One region of the Oceanobacter sp. 4_MG-2023 genome, then DNA from elsewhere that is predicted to be linked to it. Evidence: predicted binding sites of a transcription regulator. Region 1 holds the regulator's gene; each other region holds the start of a gene.
What was found. Region 1 encodes LexA, which represses DNA repair genes until DNA is damaged. Its sites were predicted from a motif close to TACTGTNTANNTANACAGTA; they were not measured.

Region 1 (4,290 bases):
GGCAAGCTCAGGCTTGCATATGAACCTGTCGGCCCTGCACGATATGGACGATGGCAATATGCTGGGTGCCGGTGTACATGTTGTCGATTTGCGCAAGCCGCACGGTAATCTGTATATCGGAGTGGGTGCCAAGGCCTTTGCTTTTGAAAGTGACCACTACGATGGTGCAGCTCTGGGTGTTGGTGGCTTTTTCCGTGCTGCCATTCCAACTCATCCGGATGTCAGTTTCGCCGCTTACGCCTATTATGCGCCTGCGGTTGTCTCTTTTGGTGATGCCGAAAACCTGATCAACAGTGATTTTCGTGCCCAGTATGCGGTGATTCCTTCCGCCCGTGTCTATGCTGGTTATCGTTATAATGGTATTCGTGTCGAACATATGGATGAACGCTACAAGTTGGGTGATGGCTGGCATTTGGGCCTGACACTGGACTTCTGATCTGTGGCCGCCATGAACTGGGTTGGACAGACCAATCAGCGCCTGTATCAATGCCGGCTGCTGCTGGAGCAATTACCTGCAGCCGCGGAGGCGAACCTGGGTCAGGCTTTGACTCAGGGGTTAAATGATGCAGCGCTGTTGCAGCTGCTGGCCGCTTATCGGTGTTATCTGAATGAGCTGGCACAGGCAGCCGGTGTGAACAGCCGAGTGGAATCGCTGCCACAATTGTTGCAGCAAACGTCTCTGGTGACGGGTGATATGCGCCAGTGGCAGGCGTTGTCCGAAGACGTGTTCAGCTGGTTTTACCGTTTTTTGCAAGCGGTGGAACAGCTGGGTTGGCCAGCGCTATCAGGCGTGGAGCCAATGTTGGCGACGCGCCTGATTACCTCGACGGCCGACGATCCGGTGTCGGGGGATGGAGAGGATGTGTCCGGTTGGCTGGCCTGCTTTCATCAGCTTATCGATGAGCAACGAGCCAATCAGCGCGAATCCTGAAATTCTGCCCTGCGTGTGTTTGTCGCACCTGTGTTAGACTGATCAGTCACTTTTTATGAGACGATATATGGCACGCTTTTTCGAGATTATTGAGCTTTCCAATGGGGATGTTGCATTACGTCGGGCCGATGAGCAAGACGGTGATGCATTAATGCGAATCCACTTTTCAGAGGATGCCAAAGCCAGCTTGAGTGAGCACCATATGGATGTTGCACGTGTGATGTTGGAAGCCGGTGTCCGTAAGGTCAGCGAGCTGTCGGGCATGGATGTGGATGATGACTTTGATGTTGAAGAACACAGCTATCCGCTGCATTAAATGCTTCGCTGGGTAATGAAAAAACGGGTAGCCTGGCTACCCGTTTTTTATGCGCGACTGTTATATGTATGTCAGAGGTTTGGGCGGACCTGTACCAGTACGACATGGCTGCCACTCTGCCGTGCCAGACTATGCAAGCGGCGACGTTCACGCTGGCTGATATTCCCTTGCCATTCAATAATCAGGTGACTATTACCACTGTTGAGAATGCGTTGGCACAACAGTTGTTGGGTATCTGCCTGGAGATCGATATGAATAACCGGTGCCTTGTCGAGATTCATATCAGCCAGTGATCGTTTGTTCAGCGTTCGGTTAGGGCTGAGCCACATCAGCCAGCGGTCACTGGCATTACAATGCGCCAGCATGGGTAATAGCTGCATCGGCTGGATCGCGCTGTCATCAGAGACAATCACTTCGGTCAGGCTGCCACAGGCGTGTGGCTTGCTTGTTATCGGGTTGATACTCGTAAACGGCAATACGGGCTGACGATCGACTGGCAAGCTGAGTTGGCGCATACAAAACCTCGTGAATGACTACTGACCGATACTGGCTGTCTTGTCTGGGCGGATTGATTAGTGATTACGGCGGATGACTCCGACATACAAACCTTCGATATTGAATTCCTGCTGACGCAAATCGACTTCGATCGGTCGGTAGGCGTCGTTTTCGGCGTGTAACAGCACCTTGTTACGATTTTTTTCCAGGCGTTTGACGGTGACTTCGTTTTCGACCCGGGCCACCACAATCTGACCGTTACGGGCGCTTTCACACTTGTGTACCGCAATCAGGTCGCCATTAAAAATCCCGACGTTTTTCATGCTGTCGCCTTGTACTTCCAGCAGATAATCGGCACTTGGCTTGAAGAAATTGGCGGGCAAGCTGCAGTATTCCTCGATATGTTCCTGGGCAAGGATCGGCTCACCGGCAGCCACGCGGCCAACGACTGGCAGGCCTTCCGGTTCCGTGCCGATAATCCGGATACCCCGGGAGGCACCGGGCATGATGGCGATTGCGCCTTTGCGTGCCAGTGCCTTGAGATGTTCTTCTGCGGCGTTGGGGGATTTGAATCCCAGTTCCTTGGCGATTTCTGCACGAGTGGGTGGAAAACCGGTTTCTTCCAGTGCGGATTTGATCAGGTTGAGTACCTGCTGCTGTCTGGCGGTGAGCTTGATCATAGGGTTTCCATATCTGTTTATCTGTACAGTAGATGTGAATATATACAGTAAAAAACACTGTGTAAACCCACAGTAGTTGATCTTTTCCGGGTTGGTTGCCTGCGAGGTTCCGGTACTGGGCTGTTTCTGATTCTCAAATTACTTTTCATTTTGCGAATCAAAAAACGTCATGCCATGGCAAAGTCAGGTATTGAGAGGCATTACGTTTTGTTATTGAGCTGATATTCAGGGTTTCTGGTGCAGGCCAGGATATTTTATAAAATATTCCGGCATCGCTGTAACCCGCATTAATAAAGGGTTTTTATGTTTCTAGGGCTGGCAAATATGGTGTTTTTGTATCGCCGGATACGCCGCTGGAAAGGGTATTTCAAAAATTGGCACAACGGCTGCAATACCCATGTAACCCCGGTTAACGACTGGCTAGAGCAGAGTAAACAAGGGGTTAACAATGAAATGCTTGAACGTTTTTACAGCCTATAAAATACCTAAAATGCAATGAGGATTACATTATGACAACTTCAATTACGGCGCATAAAACCAGACAGGGTGGTTTCGTTATGACCTCGGAGCTGGTGCTGCTGGTGACTACCATGGTGGTCGGTTTGACAGTGGGTCTGGTGACCATGCGCGATGCACTGACAGCAGAAATGGAAGACGTTGCGGAAGCCATTGGCAGCCTGGATCAGACCTACGCATTTAATGGTCTGGTGAATGGCGAAAGTACCGCCGCCGTCGAAGGGTCGGTTTATGGCGACGCGCCAGATGTGATTGCCGGGGACAATACCGAGTTTACCTTCGTCACCGCCACCGCACTGGAAGGTGGTGCAACGGCTGCCAGTCTGGGTGCCAGTTCTGCTGCTGTTGCAGGGACCTTGACTGCTCCTTGATCGCCTGATCAGGTTCTGACCAATGGGTCAGAACCTTTATTCGTTCAGTGGTTACGGAGGAATGGATCATGAAACGCAGATTAAACGGCAGTGCCATTGTTGGTTTGACGGTATTTTCTATTTCAGCGTTGCTGACCGCGGTGCTGGGATATCGCCAGATCGACAAGATGAATTACCACACGGTGCTGGTGGCTAACCAGACCTTGACCGCCGGTACCCTGGTGACTGAAAACACACTGACGATGCACGAAATTGAAAAAACGGATCGACAGGCGCTGGATGCCAGTCTGGTGGTCGGCAAGGTGCTCAAGGTGGCTAAACAAGCGGGCATGCCTTTTTATTTTGGTGAGCTTGCGGCTCCGGATATCCCGACGTTATCGGAACGACTGGCGGATAATCGTGTTTTATATACCTTGACCGTCAGCCACGGTTCCATCCCGGTTTCGCAAATACAGTCTGCAGACCGTTTTGATGTGCTGGTCAAGAATGCCCAGGGCGTGCGTAAGGCGGCCAGTAATATTCGTATGGTTGGTTCCATGAAAGCGCTGCGGGCAAGTGCGGGTAAATCGGGCAATCATTTGTCGTATCAGGGAGATACCACGCTGGTGATTTCGATATTGCCGGAAGAGGTGTATCCGCTGGCGGCGATCAATAATTCGGATACCGTCAGTCTGGTGCTGCATAATCCGGCGACGGCAGAGGTGGCCACCCAGGCTGTCTGGATGCCGACAGCACCGCAGAATCATACGATTGATGTTTATTCCGGGCTGACGAAAAAAACTGTCATTGTTCATCGCTAGGCCGGAGTCAGACTCCGGTTTTACTGTTTTTGCCTGAGTGGTGAGTGGGCAGCGGCGTTTGTTCCTTGCCCTTGCCCTTGCCCTTGCGCTTGCCGATCAGAGTTTATCCTGTCTCTGTCTCTGTCTCTGTCTCTGTCTCTGTCTCTGTCTCTGTCTCTGTCTCTGTCTCTGTCTCTGTCTC
Region 2 (4,290 bases), on a different contig from region 1:
ACGCTGATATCCGCCCCTACCAGGATGATGAAGTTGCCGCTGTACTTGAGCGAGTGAGTCAATCCGACACCTTGCACCGGGCGCTGTTGAAATACCGCCTGCCCATGTTGCCGCACTGGTTGCGGGAGTGGCTGCTGCCAGTGGCGCGCTACCTGCTGGATCGCCAGTTGGCGAATGTGAATACCGTGCACGACTTCCAGATGTGGATGGAAGGCTGGGTCGAGCGGTTACTGGCCAAAACCACCACCGACGTTGTGGTACGGGGGCTGGATAGCATGTCTCCGGATCAGGGGCATCTCTGGATTTCCAATCATCGCGATATTGCCATGGACCCAACGCTGATCAACTACTCGTTGTATCAGGCCGGCTGGCCAACCAGTCGCATTGCGATTGGTGATAATTTGCTCAGCCATCCGGATATTGCCGACGTGATGCGGCTTAATAAATCCTTCATTGTTCGACGAAACATTACCAATAAACGCGAAAAGCTGACGGCACTGCAGCAATTGTCGGGCTATATTCGCTATTCGCTGGCACAGCGTGAATCGGTCTGGATTGCCCAGCGGGAAGGCCGCGCCAAAAACGGCGTCGACCTGACCGACAAAGCGGTACTGAAAATGCTGGCATTAAACGGCCGGGAACATAAAGAAACCTTTGCCGAGACCCTGTCGGCCTTGCGTCCGGTGCCTGTGTGTATTCAATACGAGTGGGACCCCTGTGATCTGATGAAAGCCAGAGAGCTGGTGGCTCGGGCGAAATACGGCAGTTACAGCAAGGAAGAAGGGGAAGATACCCGTAGTTTGTTGACCGGTATCGTGGGCCAGAAAGGCACGATCCATGTGGATTTTGGCCAACCGCTGAGTGACGACGATCTTGCCAGTGCCGAAACCATGGCGGCCGCGATTGATCGCCAGATCCGGGATATGACCGAAATCCTGCCCGTGCATCATGCCGCCGTGCGCCTGTTACAGCAGCGTTTTTCCTGCTATCTGCAGGCCCGGGCCGGTGACAGCAGTCGCCAGATCCAGGATACCTTGTGGCAACGGATTGAAGGCGAAGCACAAGACGTACAAAAGCAGGTTCTGACTGGTTACGCCATGCCGATTCTGCTGCAACAAAATATGGCCGATGGTTGATGGTTAAGACCCCGGCGTAACGGGGGTCGCTCTAACCTGACTGAACGGGTTGTTCCGTTGGTTACTGACCCGATGACAGAGAATTTGAACCTATGCGTTGGATAATACGGTTGATATTGCCGCTGATGGCCCTGGCACTGTCAGGCTGCCTGGAGCTGGGGCGAACCTGGGATGACCAGGTAGAAACCCGGCTGGTTGATTATTACAAAGAGCAATGCGACTCCGATAGCACCTCGCTTTGCTTCCGCATTCGGGAAGACAGCAGCGACAGCTGGGAAGTTGTCGAGGAATCGTTCAGCGGCTTTGATGACTTCGTCTGGGGCAACCGTTATGAAGTCTACGTCACCGTCTCGTTTGATGATGATGGCGACCCCAGCAGTTATGTTTTCAACAGCATTATTTCTACCGAAGCGGTTGATGACAGCGAAGATACCTTCTCCATATCGTTATACACCGACGTTGGCATTCTGTATGAACTGGATGACGCCACCTGGGAGCTGGCCAGCGAGATCGACTTTGCCTGTAACGAAGCCTGTGATGACCTGACCGCTGCGGTGGCCAACAGCTATGTAACCCAGCTGGAGTTCAGTGTCGACGATGAAGGCACCATTGCGCTGGAATACGTGCTGTGCTCTGCCGCCGAAGACGACTTTGACAGCACGTGCGAAGGTGACAGCGATGCCTCCTGGTATATCGGTTGGTTCCAGAGTGACTGTGGTCTGGCCGATGCCGCCATGTGTCTGCTGTACAAGGTAAACAGCTCCGATGAATACGAGCTGCTGCAACTGGAAGACGATATCGATGGTTTTACTCCGGTATGGGGTGAGCGTCCTTATATTGATGTGGTGGTGACCACCAGTGATGGCGGCAGCATTACCGCTGTTGAACTGGATGAGGATGACAGCAGCCCGGATGACCGCATCGGCAGCAGCTACGATTTCAAGATGATTGTGCGTGGCAGTGAACTGTCCGAAAGCAGTGGCGGTTCCATCGACCTGTACGACAGCGCCCCGGATCTGGATTGCAGCAGCTTCAGTCAGTGTAGTGATCTGAACGATGCCATTGACGATGATGACTGGATGCTGATCGAAGGTTATTACGATGGTATTGATATTGTGGTGACCGATCTGGAATGCAGTCGATCAAGCCTGTCGTCTTTCCGTAGTAACTGTACCGATGACGACGATGATGTGAACTGGGGTATCTGATTGCCCGGTGGGCCTGTGGCTAGTCAGGGCACAGGCCCGGAACGCTGCTGGTTGCTGCTGGTTGCTGCTGGTTGCGCCATTCTTTGCCAACTCATAGATACCGCCAGTTCAGCGATAGCGCCTGGTACTGACGGTTTCTTTTGTTCCCAGTCTGGATATACTGTACAAAATCCCAGTTATACAGACATTCCATGCGCCTGTTTATTGCTGAAAAACCTTCCCTTGGTCGCGCCATTGCGGCGGTACTGCCCAAGCCTCACCAAAAAGGTGAAGGCTTTGTGCGCGCTGCCAATGGCGATGTGGTTAGCTGGTGTATCGGCCATTTGCTCGAACAGGCCGAGCCTGAAGCCTACAACCCGGCCTTCAAACAGTGGCGGCTGGATGTCTTGCCAATTGTACCTGACAGCTGGCAACTGCAACCCAAAAGCCAGACCCGCAAACAACTGACGGTGCTACGCAAACTGGTAAAAGAAGCCAGTCAGCTGGTGCACGCCGGTGACCCGGATCGCGAAGGACAACTGCTGGTGGATGAAGTGATCAGCTACCTGAATGTTCCGAGTGCCAAGCGCCAGAACATGCAACGTTTGCTGGTCAGTGATCTCAACCCCAAGGCCGTAAGCCGGGCGCTGACGCAACTGCGTTCCAACCAGGAGTTTATACCGCTGTCGACTTCGGCCCTGGCGCGCAGCCGGGCGGACTGGCTGTATGGCATCAACCTGACGCGGGCCTGTACCCTCAAGGGGCAGCAAGGAGGGTTAAAACAAGTACTGTCGGTCGGTCGGGTGCAAACCCCGATTCTTGGTCTGGTGGTACGACGGGATGAAGAAATCCGGCAATTTGTCTCCCGGCCCTTTTATGAAGTCTGTGCGGCGATTCATCTGCAGGCCGACCAGCCACTGTGCTTTTATGCCAGCTGGCAACCCAGTGATGCCTGTGCCAGTCATCAGGACGAAGAAGGCCGGGTACTGAATCCCCGGCTGGCCAACAACGTCGCCACCCGTATCCGGCAACAGGAAGCGCGGGTTACTGCGACGGATCGCAAGGAAAAACAGCAAGCCGCGCCCTTGCCTTACAACTTGTCGGCCCTGCAGATCGATGCTGCCAAAGCCTTTGGCCTGAGCGCCAAACACGTGCTCGACGGCTGCCAGTCGTTGTACGAAAAATATCAGCTGATCACCTATCCCCGTTCCGATTGCCGTTACTTGCCGATGGATCACTACAGTCGCCGGGAAGCGGTGATTCAGGCGATTGGGCAACATCAGCCCGAGCTGGCCAGCGTGGTGCAGGGAGCCAATCTGGGGCTACGCTCGAAAGCCTGGAACGACCGCAAGGTCGAAGCCCACCACGCCATTATTCCGACCGAAAAAACCACCGGAGCAGATCGTCTGACGCTGACGGAAAAACAGCTCTACAGCCTGATTGCACGGCAGTATCTGCTGCAGTTTTATCCCCCATATCGCTACGCGGATCGCCGGATCGAACTGGAAATTGCCGGTGGCCGGTTTGTCGCCAACGAACGCGAGAACCTGGAACCTGGCTGGAAAGCCGCCATGCCACCTGGCAAACAGCGGCCAGCTGCAGACGGGCCAGATTCACAATCGCAGCCATTACCGGCGTTATCTCCGGGTCAGCTGGTCTGGAGTGGCGAGCCAAGGGTTGATGAAAAACACACCCAGCCTCCGGCGCATTTTTCCGATGCCAGCTTGTTGGCGGCGATGACGGGCATCAACCGTTTTGTCAAAGACCGGCAGCTGAGAAAAATCCTCAAGGACACCGACGGCCTCGGCACCGAAGCCACCCGGGCCAGCATTATCGAACTGCTGTTCAAACGCGGTTTTTTACACCGCGAAGGCAAAAGTATCCTGGCGACGCCACTGGGGTGTGCGCTGATCAATACCTTGCCAGAAAGCACCACAGTGCCGGATATGACCGCGCACTGGGAGCGT
Region 3 (4,290 bases), on a different contig from region 1:
GGCAGATTTGTGCCTTTGTGCCGAAGCCTCTGTAACATCGGTGACGACATTCGTCGTTGCTGCCTGTTTTCCTTTCTCTGATAGCGCTTCTGTGTGGTTTGCCGCTCTGATTATTTGACGGTTGGCGGTGCTGTGATCTTGCCCGGTTAATGAATATTCATGCTGGGCCGTATCATTTTATTGCTTTGTCAGCCAGCGCTACGCCTGTTTGACCAGTGCCAGCATCTCTTTGGCATGAGTCATGGTGCTGTGTGTGATATCAACACCTCCCAGCATACGAGCAATTTCCTGAGTCCGTTGGGTGTCGCCGAGTTCTGTAATACGCGTGTGAGTGTACTCATCGCCAGAAATCTTACTGACCATAAAGTGCTGATGTGCTTGCGCCGCCACCTGGGGCTGGTGGGTGACGCACATGACCTGGCCGCGTTCACCAAGAGCACGCATCAGGCGACCCACCCGTTCAGCGGTGCCACCGCCAATACCAACGTCTACTTCATCAAAAATCAGGCAGGCAATATCGCTGGTGGCTGCGGTGACGACCTGAATTGCCAGGCTGATTCGTGACAGCTCACCTCCGGAGGCGACTTTGGCCAGCGGTCCGGCAGGCATCCCCGGGTTGGTTTGAACCATAAAACGGATCTGGTCGATGCCGTGCTTGCCTGCTTCACTCAGTGACAGCGGGTTGATATGGGTTTCAAACCGGGTGCGCCCCAGTGCCATGGCATCAAATTGATCACATACGTTGGCATCCAACCTGGCGGCGGCCTGGATGCGTGCCTGGCTCAATGTCTGCGCTTCGGTCAAGTAGCGCTGTTCCAGTGCGATCACTTGCTCTTGCAGATCTGCGAGGTCTTCGTCTGACATGCTTAGTTCGGCAAGTGCGGCTTCTTGCTGCTGCCAGTGATCGTACAGCTCGGTCGGTTGGATCTGATGCTTGCGTGCCATGCTGAAAATATCACTGAGACGTTGCTCTACCTGCTGTAGCCGGTGGGGGTTAATGTCTACCTGCTCCAGATAGTGACGTAACGAGTGACCTGCTTCCTCGAGCAGTATCTGGGCTTGCTGCATCAAGTCACGTGCTTCTGTCAGGCTGGTGTGCTGGTCATCAATACGCAAGAGTTGCTGATAGGCAACCCAGGCCATCTGGGCTGCTCCCTGGCTGTCACCGTCGTCACCTGTGCTGGCGGCCAGTGCCTGTTGTCCGCCCAGTAACATGGATTCTGCATTGGCCAGGCGCTTATGCTCCAGCTCCAGATCCGCCAACTCCGTCACGCCGAGAGACAATTCTCGTAATTCTTCTACCTGATAGCTGAGTAATTGACGCTGAGCCTGGACTTCACTACTGACTTCCTGCAGCTTGTGCAGGCGTTTTTTCATACGTTGCCATTGCTGAAAACAGTTGGCGACTCTGGTGGCCAATGGTTTCAGGTTGCCAAAGGCATCGACGATGTCACGAGGGGCGTCTTTTTCCATCAGCCGTTGGTGGGCGTGCTGGGAATGAACCTCGATCAGATGTTGTGATAACTCACGCAAATCGTTGGCAGACGCGGGGCGGCCATTAATATAGCCGCGGGAGCGGCCCTCGGCCGAAACAACCCGCCGCAGCAAGACAAGGTCTTCTTCATCAGGAATATCGCGGCCAGCCAGCCACTGACGAGCCTTGGGTGTTGGGCAAAAACTGGCGCAGATTTCCGCACGTTCAGCACCTTGTCGCACCATGGCGGCATCGGCACGTTGACCCAGCGCCAGACCAAGAGCATCCAGCAGAATGGATTTGCCAGCACCGGTTTCTCCAGTGATGACGGCCATGCCGCGCTGAAACTCCAGTTCGAGATGTTCAACCAGGGCAAATTGATGAATAGACAGATGGGTGAGCATGAAAATAACGCCTTTATCTGAATGTATAACCAGTGTTTTTATATACAGTACTTGTTACTGTCAAGTGACAAGTTGAATTCTCTTACGGTTATACCCTTGAATCCGACGAGCGGAACCCCATATAGCTGCGAGCGCCATTTTTCGACGAGAGGAGTACTTCATGTCAGACGAGCAAAAAAATCAGGACGAAGCCCTGCAAAACGAAAATCAGCAAGCTGATGCCAGTATTGAGACCGGAGAGGCTGAAGAAGCGGCAGCCACTGATCAGCCAGATGTCGAAGCACAGCTGGCAGCAGCCCAGCAAGAAATCGCTGATCTGAAAGAGCAGGTTCTTCGCGTTCAGGCCGAAATGCAAAATGTACGTCGTCGTGCTGAACTGGACGTGGAAAAAGCCCACAAGTTCGGTCTGGAAAAATTTGCCAACGAAATGGTTACCGTCGTGGATAACCTGGAGCGTGGCCTGGCGGCCGCACCGGAAGAAGAGGCGACCAAAGCCATTCGTGACGGCATCGAGATGACGCTGAACGGATTCCTGTCGGCCCTGGCCAAGTTTAATGTCGATGTGGTCGATCCGGTTGGTCATCCGTTTGACCCTGAACACCACCAGGCCATGACCATGGTCGAAAGCGCGGATGCCGAACCCAATTCGGTGGTTGCTGTGATGCAAAAAGGCTACCTGATGAACGGTCGCTTGTTACGTCCTGCAATGGTTGTTGTGAGTAAAGGCAGCTCTGCAAGCTGAATGGCAGGTTGCAAAAATTTAATGGCATGCCTTGAAAGCGCCAGCTTCGGACACATATACAAGTCATAGGCAAATACATCGCAACGTTCCTCGTTGCAATCGGTTAAAGACAAGCAAGCAGTGATCACTGCTCGAGTTTTGGAGAGATTTATCATGGGTAAGATTATTGGTATTGACCTGGGAACCACCAACTCCTGTGTGGCGATCCTGGATGGCGATAAGACCAGAGTTATTGAAAATGCAGAGGGTGATCGTACTACACCGTCTGTCGTCGCTTACGCTGACGAAGAAGTACTGGTTGGTCAATCTGCCAAGCGCCAGGCCGTTACAAACCCACAAAATACCTTGTTTGCGGTCAAACGTCTGATCGGTCGTCGCTTCAAGGATGATGTGGTTCAGAAAGACATCAAAATGGTACCGTACAAAATCATGGAAGCCAGCAATGGTGATGCATGGGTTGAAGTACGTGGCGAGCAGTTTGCTCCCCCACAGGTGTCTGCTGAAATCCTGAAAAAAATGAAAAAAACCGCTGAAGACTATCTCGGCGAAAGCGTTACCGAAGCAGTGATTACCGTACCTGCTTACTTTAACGACTCCCAGCGTCAGGCAACCAAAGACGCCGGTAAAATTGCCGGTCTGGAAGTCAAGCGTATTATCAACGAACCAACCGCAGCGGCGCTGGCTTACGGCATCGACAAGGAAGGTGGCGACCGGACTGTTGCTGTCTATGACCTGGGTGGTGGTACCTTCGATATCTCCATTATCGAAGTCGCTGATGTGGATGGCGAGAAACAATTTGAAGTGCTGGCCACCAATGGTGACACCTTCCTGGGTGGTGAAGATTTCGATATGCGCCTGATTGAATATCTGGCGGATGAATTCAAGAAAGACAGCGGCATCGACCTGAACAACGATCCATTGGCTCTGCAACGTCTGAAAGAAGGCGCTGAAAAAGCCAAGGTTGAATTGTCCAGCAGTCAGCAAACCGATGTGAACTTGCCTTATATTACGGCGGATGCCACTGGTCCCAAGCACTTGAACGTCAAAGTGACGCGTGCCAAGTTGGAAAGCCTGGTGGAAGAGCTGGTCAAGAATTCACTGGATCCTTGCCGCATGGCACTGAAAGACTCTGGTCTGAGTGCCAGTGAAATTGACGAAGTGATTCTGGTCGGTGGTCAGACCCGTATGCCGCTGGTACAGAAAAGCGTTGCCGATTTCTTTGGTAAAGAGCCACGTAAAGACGTTAACCCGGACGAAGCGGTAGCCGTTGGTGCTGCGATTCAGGGTGCGGTTCTGTCTGGTGATGTGAAAGATGTACTGTTGTTGGATGTTACTCCTCTGACTCTGGGTATCGAAACCATGGGTGGTGTGGCAACACCGGTTATCGACAAGAACACCACGATTCCTACCAAGAAATCACAAGTGTTCTCTACTGCAGATGATAACCAGACTGCCGTAACGATCCATGTAGTACAGGGTGAGCGTAAACAGGCTGCCCAGAACAAGTCACTGGGCCGTTTTGACCTGGCTGATATTCCGCCTGCGCCACGTGGCACGCCACAAATCGAAGTCACCTTCGACATCGACGCAAACGGTATTCTGAACGTTAGCGCCAAAGATAAGGCGACCGGCAAAGAGCAGTCGATTGTGATCAAGGCCTCTTCTGGCCT

Region 2: the regulator LexA is predicted to act here: its motif matches at 2,503-2,522, upstream of Q8W24_RS13085 (DNA topoisomerase III).
Region 3: the regulator LexA is predicted to act here: its motif matches at 1,909-1,928, upstream of recN (DNA repair protein RecN).

What each region holds. Positions count from the first base shown of each region.
Region 1 is NZ_JAUYVV010000019.1:65,898-70,187, forward strand. Features, by position in the region: gene Q8W24_RS13030 (YfaZ family outer membrane protein) at 1-436, shown strand, start outside; gene Q8W24_RS13035 (DUF6586 family protein) at 449-931, shown strand; gene Q8W24_RS13040 (hypothetical protein) at 999-1,247, shown strand; gene Q8W24_RS13045 (cell division inhibitor SulA) at 1,319-1,762, opposite strand; gene lexA (transcriptional repressor LexA) at 1,820-2,422, opposite strand; gene Q8W24_RS13055 (hypothetical protein) at 2,932-3,309, shown strand; gene Q8W24_RS13060 (SAF domain-containing protein) at 3,378-4,109, shown strand.
Region 2 is NZ_JAUYVV010000020.1:5,969-10,258, reverse strand. Features, by position in the region: gene Q8W24_RS13095 (1-acyl-sn-glycerol-3-phosphate acyltransferase) at 1-1,136, shown strand, start outside; gene Q8W24_RS13090 (hypothetical protein) at 1,229-2,344, shown strand; gene Q8W24_RS13085 (DNA topoisomerase III) at 2,536-4,290, shown strand, end outside.
Region 3 is NZ_JAUYVV010000012.1:39,666-43,955, forward strand. Features, by position in the region: gene recN (DNA repair protein RecN) at 199-1,878, opposite strand; gene grpE (nucleotide exchange factor GrpE) at 2,039-2,620, shown strand; gene dnaK (molecular chaperone DnaK) at 2,774-4,290, shown strand, end outside.